One region of the Gracilibacillus thailandensis genome, then DNA from elsewhere that is predicted to be linked to it. Evidence: predicted binding sites of a transcription regulator. Region 1 holds the regulator's gene; each other region holds the start of a gene.

What was found. The regulator Rex, encoded in region 1, represses fermentation and respiration genes when NADH is low (regulators of the CRP and FNR family bind a similar motif). The targets are predictions, from matches to a motif close to TTGTGAAATATTTCACAA.
Region 2: a site for Rex is predicted at 2,759-2,776, ahead of GH715_RS13930 (nitrate/nitrite transporter). Genes of this name have one in related genera too.
Region 3: a site for Rex is predicted at 1,941-1,958, ahead of GH715_RS09330 (nitrate reductase subunit alpha). Genes of this name have one in related genera too.
Region 4: a site for Rex is predicted at 2,304-2,321, ahead of ric (iron-sulfur cluster repair di-iron protein). Genes of this name have one in related genera too.

What each region holds. Positions count from the first base shown of each region.
Region 1 covers NZ_WJID01000017.1:82,860-87,692, reverse strand. Annotated here, with positions in the region: gene GH715_RS07175 (ABC-F family ATP-binding cassette domain-containing protein) at 1-939, opposite strand, end outside; gene GH715_RS07170 (redox-sensing transcriptional repressor Rex) at 1,111-1,758, shown strand; gene GH715_RS07165 (YdiK family protein) at 1,803-2,012, opposite strand; gene GH715_RS07160 (CPBP family intramembrane glutamic endopeptidase) at 2,017-2,727, opposite strand; gene groES (co-chaperone GroES) at 3,032-3,316, shown strand; gene groL (chaperonin GroEL) at 3,387-4,833, shown strand, end outside.
Region 2 covers NZ_WJID01000047.1:145-4,977, reverse strand. Annotated here, with positions in the region: gene GH715_RS13945 (Gfo/Idh/MocA family protein) at 1-353, shown strand, start outside; gene ahpF (alkyl hydroperoxide reductase subunit F) at 441-1,967, opposite strand; gene ahpC (alkyl hydroperoxide reductase subunit C) at 1,983-2,546, opposite strand; gene GH715_RS13930 (nitrate/nitrite transporter) at 2,840-4,333, shown strand; gene GH715_RS21955 (nuclease-related domain-containing protein) at 4,727-4,833, shown strand, end outside.
Region 3 covers NZ_WJID01000024.1:66,880-71,712, reverse strand. Annotated here, with positions in the region: gene GH715_RS09330 (nitrate reductase subunit alpha) at 1-1,873, opposite strand, end outside; gene GH715_RS09325 (PEP/pyruvate-binding domain-containing protein) at 2,599-4,833, opposite strand, start outside.
Region 4 covers NZ_WJID01000110.1:25-3,829, reverse strand. Annotated here, with positions in the region: gene GH715_RS20625 (ArsR/SmtB family transcription factor) at 1-744, shown strand, start outside; gene GH715_RS20620 (response regulator) at 986-1,345, shown strand; gene GH715_RS20615 (hypothetical protein) at 1,652-2,206, opposite strand; gene ric (iron-sulfur cluster repair di-iron protein) at 2,379-3,080, shown strand; gene GH715_RS20605 (HesB/YadR/YfhF family protein) at 3,252-3,551, shown strand.

The DNA.
Region 1 (4,833 bases):
TTCTTCGCCAGCTGGTTTGTCCATCACTTCCATTTTTTCTAACTGCCTACGTCTACTTTGGGCACGTTTCGTAGTAGAAGCACGTACAATATTTTTCTGAATAAACTCTTCCATTCTTTTAATTTCACTCTGTTGTTTCTCATAGAGCTTTAGATCACGTTCATAATTCGCTGCTTTTTGTTGCAAATAATCACTATAATTGCCATGATATTTAGTTGAATGATGTCGAGAGATTTCATAGACAATATTTACGGTTTTATCTAAAAAGTAGCGGTCGTGAGAGACGATGACGACAGCACCTTGATAATTGTTTAAATAGCCTTCCAACCACGTTAAAGTTTGAATATCCAAATGGTTGGTAGGCTCATCTAATATGAGAATGTCAGGCTTCGTTAATAAAAGTTTCCCTAAAGCTAATCTTGTTTTTTGGCCACCACTTAGTGTAGCAATCGAGGTCGTCCACATGCTTTCAGGGAAATCAAGGCCGTTCAGCACCGCTTTTATGTCCGCTTCATATTGATAACCACCTGCAAGCTTGAAGGCTTCTTGTTTTTGATCATAACTGGCAAGCAACTGCTCGTAACGTTCACTATCCGCAAGTAGATCAGGATCGCCCATTTGCTGTTCCATCTGACGTAGCGCTTTTTCTTCCTTTTGAAAGTGTTCAAAAATCTTAAGCATCTCGTCCCAAATCGTTTCATTAGAATTTAAACCTGAATGTTGTGCAAGATAGCCTAACGATACATCTTTCGGTTTATGAATTTCCCCTTCATCATAACTAAGTTGATTGGAAATAATATTTAAAAGAGTGGATTTTCCGGCACCATTTCGACCCACTATAGCAATCCGGTCATCGCTTTTTATCTCTAATTTTATATTAGATAAGATCAGTTCAGCACCGAACCTTTTGGTTAAATTGTTTACTTGTAAATAAATCATTTGCTTTCACCTCTAATATGTTCAGTGTATCGGAAAGCAGAAACCACTGCAAGCACGGTTATTTGGCTGTAAGTGAATTCTTTCACGACATTTAACCGCTTTTCTGTTAGAATAAAAAGTAAGTATAAACATTCACAAATCCAAACCGAATTATAGTAAGGGGAATGAATGATGATCAATCAAAATAAAATACCACAAGCGACGGCGAAACGTTTGCCGTTATATTATCGATTTTTAAATAATCTTCATATTCAGGGAAAGTCGCGAGTTTCTTCAAAAGAATTAAGTGAAGCGATGAAAGTCGATTCTGCTACAATAAGACGAGATTTCTCCTATTTTGGTGCTTTAGGGAAAAAAGGTTATGGCTATAATGTCGAATATTTGTTGGGGTTTTTCCGAAAAACATTAGATCAGGATGAAAATACTCCCGTTGCGCTAATTGGTGTAGGGAATTTAGGAACCGCTTTTTTAAATTATAATTTCACTAAAAATAATAATACAAAAATTGAAGTCGCTTTTGATGCTGATAAACGAAAGGTCGGCAAAACGATAGGGGATATTCAAGTGCACCACATTGACGATTTAGAGGGGAACTTAGAAAATATCTCTGTTGCAATTTTGACAGTACCTGTATCGGAAGCACAAAATATTACTGATCGTCTAGTGAAAGCAGGAGTCAGCGGTATTTTGAACTTCACACCGGCAAGAATTACAGTTCCCGAGAATGTCCGTGTACATCATATTGATTTAGCCGTGGAACTACAATCACTTGCCTATTTTATGAAGCATTATCCGTTAGAGAACGAGAGAGAAGAGTAAAAATATTATTACTAAAAAATAGACTCAGCTAACAGTAGCTAAGTCTATTTTTTCTTATTGTCATTCGCCTTTTTTATGCGAAAATGTAGATTGATTAATCTAAACGCAACCACAAAATCAATTGTTGCAAAGGTTGCTAATAAAATGGTAATAAAGTTAAAAACAGTTTCATCTGCCGATTGGATTGCGATGAAGGTGAACAAAGCGCCTAATGCAATGTAAAAAATGGCAGACCGTAAAGGTGAAATACGCATAATACTAATGTCCTCCAATAAGAATCGTCATTAACTCTTTTATTTGATCCATTTGCTGTTCCATTTCTTCTGGATCGACAGACAGTTGACCGATTACGGCAAATGTATTCATCGACATATGCACAATAATTGGTACAAGGATTCGTTTCGTTTCAACGTAAAGAAAGGCGAACACCATTCCAACTGAAGTGTATATAAGTAAGTGTTCAAAATCATTATGAACAGCTGCGAAAATGACCCCAGATAACAACGCAGCGAAAAAGAAGTTCATTCTCTTATAGAGTGAACCAAAAATAGCTTTACGAAACACTAACTCTTCTAGAATTGGTCCCAATATAGAAATAATTACAATGAACAAAGGAGTTTGTCGTGCTATGTTCATTAAGTCCATTGTATTTTCTGAACCAGGTGGGATTTTGAAAACTACCATCTCAATAACAACAGCAACGCCTTGTGTTATCATTACAAGGAAAAAACCTAGTACAGACCACAGTATAATGGTGCCAATTTTCTTTTGTTGTGCTTGGAAGAAATCTTGCACTTCATCCCTTATGAAATAGATAGATATCATCAAAGCTATCGCAAATGATGCAATATTCCAGTTAGCTTGGAAAGTATCCAAATCTTCAATGAAGGAAGCAAACGGTAGAGCCAAAAAGATGGAAAACTGCATAGCAATATACGTTATGATCAAATAAATATATTTTCTTGGCAAAGTATAACGACTCCCTTAAACTCTTTTTAATGTCATGATACGTATTTTAACATAAATTTAGAATAAAATTGAAATACTTCGTCTACACATAGAAGTATGTGAGTATTTTGCTGTTCATAAGTGGAGGGGAGACCCTCCACTTATATAGTTAGCGACCGGGATAAATTTTTTTAAAAAACGATATTAAAATACTTGCAAAAAAAATCAATTTTCATTATTATAATAATTGTGTTAGCACTCCTCTTGAACGAGTGCTAATAATCAACAAAATAATGAATGAGAAATTCAAGGAGGTAACGAAAAGATGCTAAAACCATTAGGTGATCGTGTCATTATTGAGCTTGTAGAGCAAGAAGAAAAAACAGCGAGTGGAATTGTTCTTCCAGATTCTGCGAAGGAAAAACCACAAGAAGGTAAGGTTGTAGCTGTTGGTTCTGGTCGTGTAACCGACAATGGAGAGAAAGTGGCACTTGAAGTTGAAGAAGGAAATACTATCATTTTCTCTAAATTTGCTGGTACAGAAGTAAAATATGAAGGTAAAGAATACTTAATTCTTCGTGAAAGTGACATTTTAGCAGTTGTAAGCTAAGTAAGATAACGAAGAGCTTTAAAGATAAATAACATAACATTTTTTCAAATTTTAAGGAGGTTTTTTCACAATGGCTAAAGAATTAAAATTTAGTGAAGAAGCACGTCGCGCAATGCTACGTGGGGTAGACACACTTGCTAATGCAGTAAAAGTAACATTAGGACCAAAAGGTCGTAACGTTGTTTTAGATAAAAAATATGGTTCACCACTAATTACAAATGATGGTGTAACGATTGCTAAAGAAATTGAATTAGAAGATAGTTTCGAAAACATGGGTGCACAGCTTGTTTCTGAAGTTGCTTCTCAAACAAATGATGTAGCTGGTGACGGTACAACAACTGCAACAGTATTAGCACAAGCAATGATCCAAGAAGGTCTTAAAAACGTTGCATCTGGTGCAAACCCAGTAGGTGTACGCCGCGGTATTGAAAAAGCGGTTGAAATCGCAACGGAAGAACTTCGTAAAGTTTCCAAACCTATCGAAGGAAAAGATTCAATTGCACAAGTAGCAGCTATTTCTTCTGCTGATGATGAAGTAGGTCAATTAATCGCAGAAGCAATGGAGCGTGTGGGGAACGATGGTGTTATCACAATCGAAGAGTCTAAAGGATTCAACACAGAATTAGAAGTTGTTGAAGGTATGCAATTCGATCGCGGATATGCTTCTCCATATATGGTTACTGACCAAGACAAAATGGAAGCAGATCTTGAAGATCCTTACATTTTAATTACAGATAAGAAAATCAACAATATCCAAGAAGTATTACCAGTTCTAGAACAAGTTGTACAACAAGGTAAACCACTTCTTTTAATTGCTGAAGATGTAGAAGGCGAAGCGCTTGCTACATTAGTAGTGAACAAACTACGCGGAACATTTAATGCAGTTGCTGTAAAAGCTCCTGGATTCGGTGATCGTCGTAAAGCAATGCTAGAAGATATCGCTGTATTAACTGGTGCTGAAGTAATTACAGAAGATCTTGGTTTAGATCTTAAAAACACTAGCATTGAGCAATTAGGTCGCGCTTCTAAAGTAGTTGTTACTAAAGAGAACACAACTATCGTAGAAGGTTCAGGTGACCCAGAACAAATCTCTGCTCGTGTTGCACAAATCCGTGCACAGGTAGAAGAAACTACTTCTGAATTCGATAAAGAAAAATTACAAGAGCGCCTAGCTAAGCTTGCTGGCGGTGTAGCTGTAGTAAAAGTTGGTGCTGCAACAGAAACAGAACTTAAAGAACGTAAGCTACGTATTGAGGATGCATTGAACTCAACTCGTGCAGCGGTTCAAGAAGGTATCGTTTCTGGTGGTGGTACGGCACTACTTAACGTATATAACAAAGTTGCAGAACTTAACCTTGAAGGTGACGAAGCTACTGGTGTAAACATCGTACTTCGCGCACTAGAATCTCCAGTTCGTCAAATTGCAGAAAATGCTGGATTAGAAGGTTCAATTATCGTAGAACGTCTAAAAGGTGAAAAAGTTGGAATTGGCTTCAACGCAGCAACTGGTGAATGGG
Region 2 (4,833 bases), on a different contig from region 1:
AAGGAACCGTGACAGTGGACTATCCCTCATTGAACGGTGTCTGTATGTTTTCTAAAATTACGAACTCTGCTATCCCATCAGAAATTCAAGGGGAAAAAGGATCAATTGTTATTGGGAAACTTTCTGATATGAACAATGTAAAAATCGTGTACAAAGATGGTTCTGAAGAGGTTTTAAATGCCGGGCAAGAAGATAACACGATGTATTATGAAGCAAAATCATTTATCGAGTCAATTGAACAAAAGAAGCTGGAAAATGATATCAACACATGGGAGCATTCCCTTAAAACGATGCGAATACTAGATCAGGCACGAAAAGAAATCGGGCTTGTATTTCAGGCTGATGAAAAATAAATCTTACGGACAAAAAATGCAAACATCACTAAAACTTGTCCATAAGAAATAAAAAAGGCTGTCATCGGTGTGACAGCCTTTTCTATGTTAATTCCGAATCAAATGATCAAATGCTCCCAATGCCGCAGTAGCACCAGATCCCATTGAAATAATGATTTGCTTATAAGCGCTGTTCGTACAGTCACCTGCTGCAAATACACCAGGGATACTTGTGGTACCACGCTCATCGACTACAATCTCGCCAAACTTATTTAACTCCAAAGTATCCTTCAACCACTCTGTGTTTGGAACAAGTCCAATTTGAATGAAGACACCTGCAAGCTCAATTTGTTTCTCTTCTTCTGATTCTCGATCTACGTATTTTAGTCCTTCGACTTTGTCAGAACCATAGATTTCAGAAGTTCTGGCGTTTGTAAGCACTGTTACATTGGATAGACTATATAGGCGGTCTTGTAAAACATTATCTGCTTTTAATTCTGGAGCGAATTCAATCAGTGTTACATGTTTAACAATACCTGCTAGATCAATAGCTGCTTCGACACCAGAGTTTCCACCACCGATTACAGCAACATCTTTTCCTTCAAAGATGGGACCGTCACAGTGTGGACAGTATGCAACACCTTTGTTCTTGAACTCTGCTTCGCCAGGAACACCGATATTACGCCAGCGAGCACCGGTTGAAAGTACAATTGTTTTACTTTTTAGTGTTGCACCATTCTCTAATTCTAGTTCAAAAAGATCTTTTTTCTCTAAAGATTTAGCACGCATAGAGTTCATGATATCTACATCATAATCACGTACATGCTCTTCCATGTTAGCTACTAATTTAGGACCTTCTGTATATTTCGTTGTGATGAAGTTTTCAATACCAAGTGTGTCTTGTACTTGTCCACCAAAGCGTTCTGCCACGATACCAGTACGGATACCTTTACGAGCAGCATAAATAGCAGCACTGGAACCAGCAGGTCCTCCACCAACGACTAATACATCATAAGGATCCTTATCATTTAGCTCGGAAATGTCAGCACTGCTTCCTAGTGCTTCAAGGATGCTTTCGATGGTTTGTCGACCATCAACAAACTGTTCGCCATTTAAATAAACGGAAGGAACAGCCATGATGTCTTTACTATCTACTTCCTCTTTAAAAGCAGATCCTTCTACCATCGTATGAGTAATGTCAGGATGTGCAACACTCATAATGTTAAGTGCTTGAACGACATCAGGACACTTTTGGCATGATAAGCTTACATACGTTTCGAAGTTAAGCGGACCTTCTAGTTTTTTGATTTGTTCAATAATAGAATCATCCACTTTAGGTGGACGTCCACTTACTTGTAATAATGCCAACACAAGAGAAGTAAACTCATGACCAAGTGGGACACCAGCGAAAATAACGCCAGTGTCCTCGCCTGCACGATTAATGCTAAAGCTAGGAGTGCGGTCAAAAGAGCCTTTCTCTACTGTGATTTTATCAGACATGCTTGCAATTTCATTTACTAGTTCGTCTACTTCTTTTGAAACATCGTCAGAACCGACGCTTGCCTTGATGACAATATCATTTTCTAACAGTTTCAAATATTCATTAAGCTGTGTTTTTATTTCTTGATCAAGCATTTTGACCCTCTTTTCTTATATTTTCCCTACTAGATCAATACTTGGTCTAAGTGTTTCGCCGCCTTCTTCCCATTTAGCGGGGCACACTTCACCAGGATTGTTACGCACGTATTGAGCTGCTTTAATTTTGTTAATTAGTGAGCTTGCGTCACGACCAATACCTTCTGCATTGATTTCCGCTGCTTGGATGACACCATCAGGGTCAATAATGAATGTTCCGCGATCAGCTAAACCTTCGTCTTCGCGTAGTACATCAAAGTTTTGAGAGATGATGTGTGAAGGGTCACCGATCATTGTGTATTCGATTTTACCGATTGCATCAGAGCTTTCGTGCCATGCTTTATGTGTAAAGTGCGTGTCCGTAGATACAGAGTATACTTCTACACCTAACTTTTGTAATTCTGCATACTGATTTTGTAGGTCTTCTAATTCTGTTGGGCAAACGAAGGTAAAGTCTGCAGGGTAGAAGCAAACAATGCTCCATTGACCTTTAAAATTTTCTTCTGTTACATCTACAAAGTCTCCTTGACGGAATGCAGATGCTTGAAATGGTAGTACTTCTTTACCGATTAATGACATAATGATTGTCCTCCTTGTGTATTTTTTTATTTTTTGAATACTTATTCTCTAAAAAAAGTATTCATTACACAACAATTATTATAAAATAAATTATCTTATAAGTGTAATGATACAAATGATATTTCATAAATTCGTAAAAATAAATCTATCTATTCTACCATTTTGAACGTAAAATTCATGGTTTATTCACAATTATAAAATTATTATTCAAGATGTGAAGAAGATCACACAATTTTTAATTGAGAGCCGATATTATGACATTAACAAAACAGTGTAAGAAAGGATGGGTGAACATGATGAATGTGAAAAAAATGCAACTACCCTTACAAACACTTAGCCTTGTCGTCGGCTTTATGGTATGGGTATTACTCTCATCTTTAATGAGTTTTATTAAGCAAGATATTAGCTTAACTGCAGGACAAATATCGTTTGTTACCGCAGTTCCTGTTATCTTAGGTTCTGTATTACGAGTTCCGTTAGGTTTTTATACGAATCGATTTGGGGCACGAGGTTTATTTCTGTTAAGTTTACTCTTTTTAATCCTGCCAGTTGGTTATTTAGGTATGGCAAATAGTTTCACAGATTTAATTCTATCAGGATTATTCCTTGGTATTGGTGGAGCGGTATTCTCTGTCGGGGTTACGTCACTACCGAAATATTATCCGAAAGAAAAACACGGATTTGTGAACGGTATTTATGGTGTCGGGAACATCGGGACGGCGATTACTTCATTTGGTGCACCAATTATTGCTGGGATGTTTGGTTGGCGAATGGCAGTGTTTACATTTATTATTCCCTTATTACTGTTTGCGGTGCTCAACTTTATATGGGGAGATCGCCATGAACCAAAAGTTCAAACTTCATTAAAGCAACAGGTATTAGGAGTTTATAGAAATAATAAACTATGGTTTTTAAGCTTCTTTTACTTCTTAACATTCGGGTCCTTTGTTGCTTTAACGGTTTATTTACCAAACTTTTTAGTATCGGAATTTCAACTATCTGAAGTTGATGCCGGATTACGAACGGCGGGCTTTATTGCATTATGTACATTACTCAGACCTGTTGGTGGCTGGTTAGGAGATAAATTTGACCCATTTAAAGTGTTGATGTTCGTTTTTACAGGCTTGACGATTTCAGGTGTTCTGTTATCTTTTTCACCAACGATACCGCTATACACAATTGGTAGTTTATCAGTGGCACTATTTGCTGGTATTGGCAATGGGACGATTTTTAAACTTGTTCCTTTATATTTCACTAAACAAGCAGGAATCGTTAATGGTATTGTGGCTGCCATGGGAGGATTAGGTGGATTTTTCCCACCGATAATTCTCACTTTGGTTTATGATATTAATGGTCACTATGCGATTGGCTTTATGGCACTATCCCAGTTTGCACTGGCGAGTTTAATCATCATTATTTGGATGTATTATACTGATAAATTGAATTTGTCCAACTATATTGTGAATAATGCGGGACAAGGCATTTTAGTGACCGATGAAAATGGCAGCATTACAAAGATAAACCGAGCCTTTGAACGAATAACCGGTTATCGCGAAGAAGAAGTAATTGGTCAGAATCCCAATATATTAAGCTCTGGACAGCAAGATCCACGTTTTTATGAAGGAATGTGGAAGCAGTTGAAAGAGAAAGACATTTGGCAAGGTAAGATTACTAATAAGCGTAAAAACGGAGAACTCTATACGCAATGGTTGTCTATAAGTGTGCTAAAAGATGCAGGGGATAATATAACTAATTATGTCGGGGTATTTAGTGAAATACATGAGTGATTTATGTGCCAATTTTAATATTTGTAGAGAGCTTGGTATGAAATCAAGCTCTTTTTTTTGTAAGATAAGAAAGTATAAATTTTGAGCAGATGTCTAGCTCCGAGCGCCCAGAAACTAGGCGACTTCACGAATCGCCCTACGATAAGTCATCATCGGTTCGTAAACTCACCGTGATTCCTTTATCTCAGTTAATTCGTTCCAGTCGCTACGTTTCTAAGCGGGCGCGCTCTGCGCTTTTCTTATCGACATTATTTTGTGAGTGTTGTAAAATATAGACAAATTTAATAGAAAGGAAGGGTTTTATTGATAACTCGTCAAAAGTCAAATGAGCTCAAGGTCTATGAATATCTCCGTGTCCGAAAACCATTTTCAAAGCAAGAAAAAAGGAAATTTGTGAAGTTGAAAAGAGGATATGAGGGAGAACTTCTATTTGATACCTTCATTGAAGAATTACCTTGTGATTTCCTTTCCTTAAATGACCTCTGGCTTACCCACCACAA
Region 3 (4,833 bases), on a different contig from region 1:
CAACCGTTTTGGCTGTTAACTCATTGATCGATGTTTCTTCATAGCGCCATTGATCCGTTGCAAAATAGAAAAAGGATGTTCCGTTTTGTAGTTTCGGCGGTGCTTGCCAATCTTTTGCGGTGGCTATCGTGTTCCATCCTTCGGCAGGGCGTAACTTCTCCTGACCGACGTAATGTGCCCAGCCCCCGCCGTTTACACCTTGAGCACCAACCATGATCACCAGATTGACAACTGCTCTGTAAATCGCATCGGAATGGAACCAGTGGTTAATGCCTGCTCCGACAATGATCATCGAGCGGCCATTGGTATCAATCGCATTTTGCGCAAACTCACGAGCAATTTTGGTTACTAGATTTCGATCGACACCAGTAATTTTCTCTTGCCATGCCGGTGTGAAAGCTTCGATCTCATCATAGGATGAAGCAACATCACCGCCAATGCCACGGTCAATACCATAATTGGCGAGCATTAAATCATAAACCGTTGTAACATACTCGATTTTCCCATTGATTGCTACTTGTTTCACCGGAATGTTACGCTTCATCGTTGATCTTGTATTGGCATCGAAATAGGCAATCTCTACTGTTTTGATTGTATCCTCGATGCCTAAAAAGCCGAGAACTGGTTCGATCTTTTCCCCATTCCGTTCATCAATTAGCTTGAGGTTCCATTTGCCCTCTTTATCCCAGCGACTTCCCATCGTTCCTTGTGGCAAAGCGAAATCTTCTGTTAAAGCATTGTACATTAATGGCTTCCATTCACTATTGGTCGTTTCTAGTGCTAAATCCTTCGCATGTAGAAAACGGTCGGCAATATAGTTGTCTCCTTTTTGTTTTAATCTGACGGTAAAAGGAAAATCAGTATATTGTTTAGCATAGTCTTCAAAATATGGCGTGCGATTTTTTTGATAAAACTCATTTAAAATCACGTGTCCCATCGCCATCGCAACAGCACCATCTGTACCTTGTTTCACCGACATCCAATCATCTGCAAATTTGGTCGATTCAGCATAATCCGGACTTACGGACACTACTTTTGTTCCTTTATATCGTGCTTCTGCCAAAAAGTGTGCATCTGGTGTACGGGTTAGCGGTACGTTTGAACCCCAAGTCATAATATAACCGGAATTGTACCAGTCAGAGCTTTCCGGTACATCTGTTTGATCTCCCCAAATTTGCGGAGATGCTGGTGGTAAGTCTGCATACCAATCGTAAAAACTAAGCATTGGTCCACCGAGCAATGACATAAAGCGACTTCCTGCTGCATGACTAACCATGGACATCGCCGGAATTGGTGAAAAACCGATGTTACGATCTGATCCATATGTTAACGTTGTGTATAATACAGATGCCGCTACTAATTGAGTAACTTCTTGCCAATCGGCACGGACTAAACCACCTTTGCCTCGAGCACTTTTGTACATTCTTGCTTTTTCCGGGTCCTCCACGATACTCTTCCAAGCATCTAACGGATTTTCATGTATCTGTAAAGCTTCACGCCATAACATTAATAATTTTTTTCTGACATAAGGGTATTTAACACGCAGCGGACTGTAAATATACCAAGAAAAGCTTGCTCCTCTTGGGCAGCCACGTGGTTCAAAGTCTGGCATGTCTGGTCCTGTAGAAGGATAATCAATTGACTGTCCTTCCCATGTTACAATGCCATCTTTTACAAATATATTCCAGCTACAAGAGCCCGTACAATTGACACCATGTGTAGAGCGAATCACTTTGTCATGCTGCCACCTTCTGCGATAGACATTTTCCCAATCCCGATCACCTTCCTGTAATTGGCTATGATTGTTTGCATATTTTTCTTTTGGTTTTAGATAATTCATACGTTGCCATAATGGAGATTTTTTGTTTGACATCTTGATCCCTCCGTGTTCCCATTCTCTATTGCTTATGTTCATTAAATCACGAACACACCAATACAAGGTGTGAACAAAATCACACCAGACCGTGACGATTTTGTGACAAACACCGAGATATCAAGGTTTGGTGAATATTTATACATTTTGATTGAAAATGTTTGAAAAGTTTATGCAGTTGAAGTAAATATGTAAAGGTGGGATTCTTACTTTGCTATCTTAATGATTCGTTTTACGAACAAAACTTCTAAATGAAACTGTAAGATTTCCCGGTAAAGTTGGATTAACAGGGAAATCTGTCATTAAAAGTGAACGGTTTTCCCGGTAATGATTCGTTTACCAGGAAATCTAACAATTTAAATGTGAGGTTTTCCGTGTAAAAAGTTAGTTTATGAAAGTTCGATGAATGCTTTAGTTTACCTCTTTTAAAGAGATAACTTTTTTATGACGCAGCTGTTTATTGCGAAATGGGACATGTTTATTGCGAAACTCTCCTTCTTTGCAATATAACTAGTTTTTTGCGCCTACATAGACATCTCCATTTAAACTTCCCATAAAATGCTTACAGACAAAACTCCATAAGAAAATCCTACAGCAAAAAACTGTAGGATTAACATTACGAGTTATTGAGCACTTTTCAAAATCAGAAAAAAGCTTGTTATAATTTTACTGGAGTTTTCCAATTTCAGTGATACAATCACCAGTCTTTATATTATAGCGTAATACTATCTACACAATAATTTCTGCTTCACAATGTCTGATAGTAGTTCCATCCCCGTTACTTTACTAACGTGGATCACTTCTTCCGGAATTGTCGGAGTTTCTACCCAATTCGTTAAGATGTTTTCCCGGCTTGTCACGTAAGAAGGTTCAAAACGAACCCCTTCTTCTCCATCAAAAATAGCGGCATAAAAAATATCTGATTCAACAATATCTTGAAAGAAGTGACTACCATAGGATAATTCCGGCATAAAACCTTTTTCTTGCGAGGAGACCTCACAGATAGCAGACACATGTTGAATTTCTGAAAAGTGAACCGGAACACCTAGAGATGGTGTGGACGTCCCCCATCGTCCAGGACCAACCAGAAAAACACGTTCATTTTTGAGATCTCTTGTTATTTTACCTATGGTGCGTGCCACACTGTATTTATCTTGTTCACTTAAATCGAGGTAACCATCCATATCTACATAAATACAATAATCGATTGGAATACGTACATTACCTCCCATAAAGCTACCCTCTGTTTGTATAAAACAGGCTTCATCTGGTTTTATTTCTGGTATTTCTACTGATTGCCCCAATCCTTTGGTTTGCAATGGTCGACATTGGACAATGTTAATCTTAAAGTCATCTTTACCACGGAAATTAGCGGTAAACTCTACATCGACAGGATAATCATAAACACGCGCTATTTCTGCTAAAATTTCTCTCATCACTTCTGGAAATGTAGAATTTTTTAATAAGTTTTTAAAATCGAGAATATATGGTGTCGGCATATTCTTATACCCTAAATCCTTCAAACGAAAAGCTGTTTCGGTATCAATCGAGGCGAACAAATTACGCTCGACATCCCATACATTGGCTATTGCCTCATCAACCTTCACACTAGTCAATTGATTTTTCGACATTGATAAAACGTCGACTCCATGCTGCGAAAATTTCTTCAAATCATCCATATGCATTAACGGCTTCCGTGTCGGTTGATCCAATGTAACAATTTTGGCATAGTCATCAACGGTTCGGTCCACTGCTCTAGTACCCAATCCGAACACTAAACGAATCATACCTGCATCCATATCAACGCTTTTGTCCCATACATACAGGTTGGAAGAGTTACCAACTCCAGCAACATGCGGGAAGAAATTATCTTCATAATGATCACCAGATACTCGCTGAATCAAAATTGCCATTTGTTCATCTTTTTCGAATAACCCACGATTCATTCGATATTCCAGTGCATCTTCATTCATTGTACTGGCGTATACAATACGGATCGCATCTTCTAATGCCTTATAACGCTCTTCCGGTGTGCCCTGATTCACACAAAAGACGCTATCGTATTTTCCAGCAAACGCATTTCCGAAATTATCTTCCAACAACGAACTGGAACGAATAATAATCGGGGATTGACCGAAATATTCGAGCACCTGGACAAATTGTTCCTTAATGTTGGCAGGGAATTCTCCATTTAGTAATTTCTCTCGTAGTTCCCTTGCATACGTATAATAGCCTTCTTTCGTTTTCTGTTTAACACGCAATTTCCATCCACCATTTTGCACAATATAGGTATAGAAAATATCAGATCCAATATAAAAAGAATCATGTGCTTCCATATATTTTGCAAAGCGATTCTTTTTGTCTTCTTTTAATATTTTTCTAGCTAACAGCATCCCGACACTTTTTCCACCAATAAACCCTGTACCTACTTCTCTAGAAGCAATTGTTAATATGTCTTGTAATGTAAAGTATTGATCACATAAATCAAACATTCTCGATTTTTCACCAATTAACAGAGTCATCAATAATCTTTTTGTTTTTTCTTGCGTCACCTGATCTTTTCGTAAGTCGTCATGTGCTCTTGAAAAAATAACATCCCAATAATCCATTCGTTCTTCTACACGATTGATATTAGAAAATAAAGCAGATGCCTCTGCACTTGCTGTAATACTTTTCACCCGCTCATCTTCAATTAAATGAGGGAAAAACATTGTAGGGGAGTAGCGTTGCCATACTTTTAACGGATGAATATAATGTTTGCCATCAACTTCATACAAATCTAACAAAACTTGTGTAGTTTCACGTATTCGGGCGATCGTTGCATACGTATGAACATTCCGGTTAATCGCAAAATATGCTACTGTATCTAATTCATATAAATAAGGACAGCACACTTTGAAAAAGTTGCCGATCATTAAATCCGAACACCAACTTGATAATAAATCCGTCAAACTATCGAA
Region 4 (3,805 bases), on a different contig from region 1:
GAAAAGTTAGAAAAAGCTGGTATCATTCGAACAGAAAAGATACCAGGGAAATCAGGGTTACAACGAATCTCCATACTAAAAGTCGACCACATCGAAGTCAATTTCCCTAAAAAAATCTATCATTCATTTGCTACATATGAAACATCAGTACCTATTGGTCATTACACAGACTATCATGTTGTACCTACTTGTGGCTTAGCGACTAGTAAAGACTTTGTTGGCCCGGTAGATCAAACCAAATACTTTATGGACCCTAAAAGAATGGATGCAAGAATATTGTGGTTTACACAAGGATTTATTGAATATAAAACTCCGAACTTTTTGCAAGAAGAAGATCAATTACAACAAATGGATATCAGTTTTGAAATCTCATCGGAGTTTCCATTTTCAAACGAAGTATGGCCATCTGACATTACTTTCACTTTAAACAATATCGAGTTAGGAACATGGCAAAGTCCAGGTGATTTTGCGGATACTAGAGGTAAATATACTCCTGACTGGTGGCCAAACAATATTAACCAATATGGGCTATTAAAAACGATTCGAATTACGTCACATGGCACCTATATGGATGGGGAACCTTTGTCAGATGTAACCATTCATGATTTAGACACTACTGTAGATGGATGGAAATTAAGAGTGGAAGTAAAAGAAGATGCCGAACACGTAGGTGGAGTCACATTGTTCGGAAAAGAGTTCGGAAACCATGATCAAGATATTAATTTTAAATTATATTATATTTAATAGATAGCTATTTCATAATGAAGTATGAAAAGAAAGAATCCGTCTCAATTTATTGGACGGATTTTTCTATTAGAAAAAATTATATATTCCATATCTTTACTACATCGCGAATTACTATCCTTCTAAAACTTTTTTCCTTTCTAAAGTGTAAAAAACAGCTTCACAACGCCTAATACTTCCTTTAAAATAATGGTAGAAGAATGTCGAATTATGAAATGAAAAAGAAAATGAGGGAACAGCGATGAAAAAAACAGTCATCATTGCAGATGATTCACGATTTATGAGACAGTGGCTTAAGCAGAAAATCGAACAACATTCCTATCAAGTTGTTGCGGAAGCCTCAACTGGTCTAGAAGCGGTGAAAGCATATCAACAATATAAACCAGATATTATCATCTTAGATATCGTTATGCCAAAATCGAACGGATTAGATGCCTTACTAAAAATCAAAGACTTAGACCCAAGCGCTAATGTCATCATGGCCTCTTCCCTCGCCACTAATGATAACGTAACAAGGGCATTGCACTATGGAGCCAAAGACTTTATCATCAAACCACACTTTCATAACTTAATACAAATTATGGATCATATTTTTGATTAGCAGCTATAGAACTATTTAATAGATAAACGTTTGTAGACCGGACATTTAGTGCCTTATTTATTAGAATAATAGCCTTTTTTTGATGTTGGTGGACATTTATTCCGTTATTCGGTTCATTTAAGTTAACATTAGAGCTTTTTTCTATGAATAGCGGAATAGATGTCCGCATGCAACCGGAAAACGGCAATTTTGTCACAAATTACGGAACAAATGTCCGCGCTCAGCCCTGATATAATCTAACAAACACAGCGACTTCCCACTCAGACCTTCAAAAAAGCTTGGCATTTATCTAGCCAAGCTTCCTAATTAAAATAATTCGTAATAGCTTTCTTGTCCAAGGTGCTGTACATATTTGTCCGCCAACTCTTTTAAATTCGTAGATTCTTCTAAAAAGAGCCACTGATCATCTTTCTCACCTGTATAAGATTTACGTTCTACTTGAAATGTTCTCGTTTCTTTATCCAATAATGTAAAACATAACTGCGCATCATATGTTTTATATTTCGGATCGGACAACGCCTCAACAATCAAAGGATTCTCATCGAATGGGACAGGATTTTCGTACGTATATAAATAGATACTTTTTTGTCTGATATCTAACTTATAATCCTTAATTGGACTATTATTTTCCATACTCTCTTTAAGTAACTGCACTTCTTCATCAGTTATTTTCCGCCTTGACTTCTTTGTTAAAAACACTCTTCCATTCGGGTGTTCATATATTTCATAACCTTCTGGAATGCTATCAACTGAAGTATTAGAATCATCTTTTTTAAAATAATAGGACGGATTACCTTTGTTCGTTTTCCTTACATGTAAATAGTACTCATCTCCACGAAAATTCGTATATTTCACTGCCATCTTTACACCACCTTTAGTTTCATAGCCGATACATAATCTCATGATTTTGCTTTCATTAGTATAACAAAAATCAGAATAAAGTGAAACTTTGAAAATAATGTGATTTGCATCACAATTAACTCCTTATCCTTTTGTTACAGTAAAAGTATATAAGTAAAGGAGGAACAATATCATGAGAGAATTTCAACTAACAGATACACCTGCAAATATTGTCAAAATATATCCAAGAGCAAGTGATTTTTTCAAAAAGGAAAAAATTGATTTTTGCTGTGGCGGCGATCAACCTCTTCAATCTATTCTTGATAAGAAAAAAAGACCTGTTGATGGGGAACAACTTATCAGATCGATCAATGACTCCTACCAAGCATGGATAGAAGCCGGGAATAAAGAGATCAATTGGGATGATGTCACTCCTTCAGAATTGGTTGACTATATTATGCAACATCATCATCACTATTTACATGAAGAGTTAACACCGCTCAGTCAGTTTGTTACAAAAATATACCGAGTACACGGTCCGCATCATCCGCATCTTGAAGATTTATATAAATTATTTCATCGATTCAAAATGGAAATGGAAGGTCATATGATTGAAGAAGAACGTGATTTATTCCCGCTTTTTGAAAAATATGACGTGGAACCAAGCAAAGCATTAAAAGAGCACATTTTCCAATTGAACAAAATGATGATCGAGGATCACGAATTTGTAGGTGAAATCATCCAACAAATGAACGAAATAACCAATGACTTTACATTGCCAGAAGGTGCATGTAATTCATACAGGATCACCTATGCTAGACTAGCAGAGCTAGAACAAAACACGTATCAACATATACACTTGGAAAACAATATACTCTTCAAGTCCATTTCATAGGATAGTAAAGACGCTAATAGTAGGATTAGCGTCTTTTACATATTTTCGACAATTTCCCGGGGAATATTTCCAAATAATTGTATTAGTTTATAATAATATAGTGTAAGAATGATAAATATTGGGAATAGCTTAAAGAGAATTATTTTAGTGTCATTAAAGGAGTGCATACGCATGGAAATCAAATTATCAGATCAAGCATTACAATGGTTTAAAGATGACGTTGGGGTAAGCGATGGAGATACAATTAAATTTCAAGCTAAATATGGTGGTTATAGCCCGATACATGAAGGTTTTTCACTAGCCTTTGCACTAAATGAACCAATGGAGGATACGATTACAACTACGGAAAGAGATGGTATTACCTTTTTTATTGATGCGACAGATGCATGGTATTTTGAGGGGTATAATTTAATTGTCGAATATAATGAACAATTAGATGAAGTTGCATATGATTATGAAGAAATCCAGTAAAGAGTGAGGAAATCCCTCACTCTTTTTCTTTTAGCTAAATCTCCCATACTCTCGAACCAAATACAACGAAACAGGAAGAAATTATGTTAAAATAAAGGAAGACTTATCAGGAAGTTAGCGACCGTCACCATCCGCTCAATAACCTTACACTTGAGGTTGGTGCTCTTACGGACAGTTAGTAACGTGATAAAAGCGAACTTAATAGAATGTTCAGTATTCTTTCTCGATATATATTCTATAAAGGAGCATTCCTG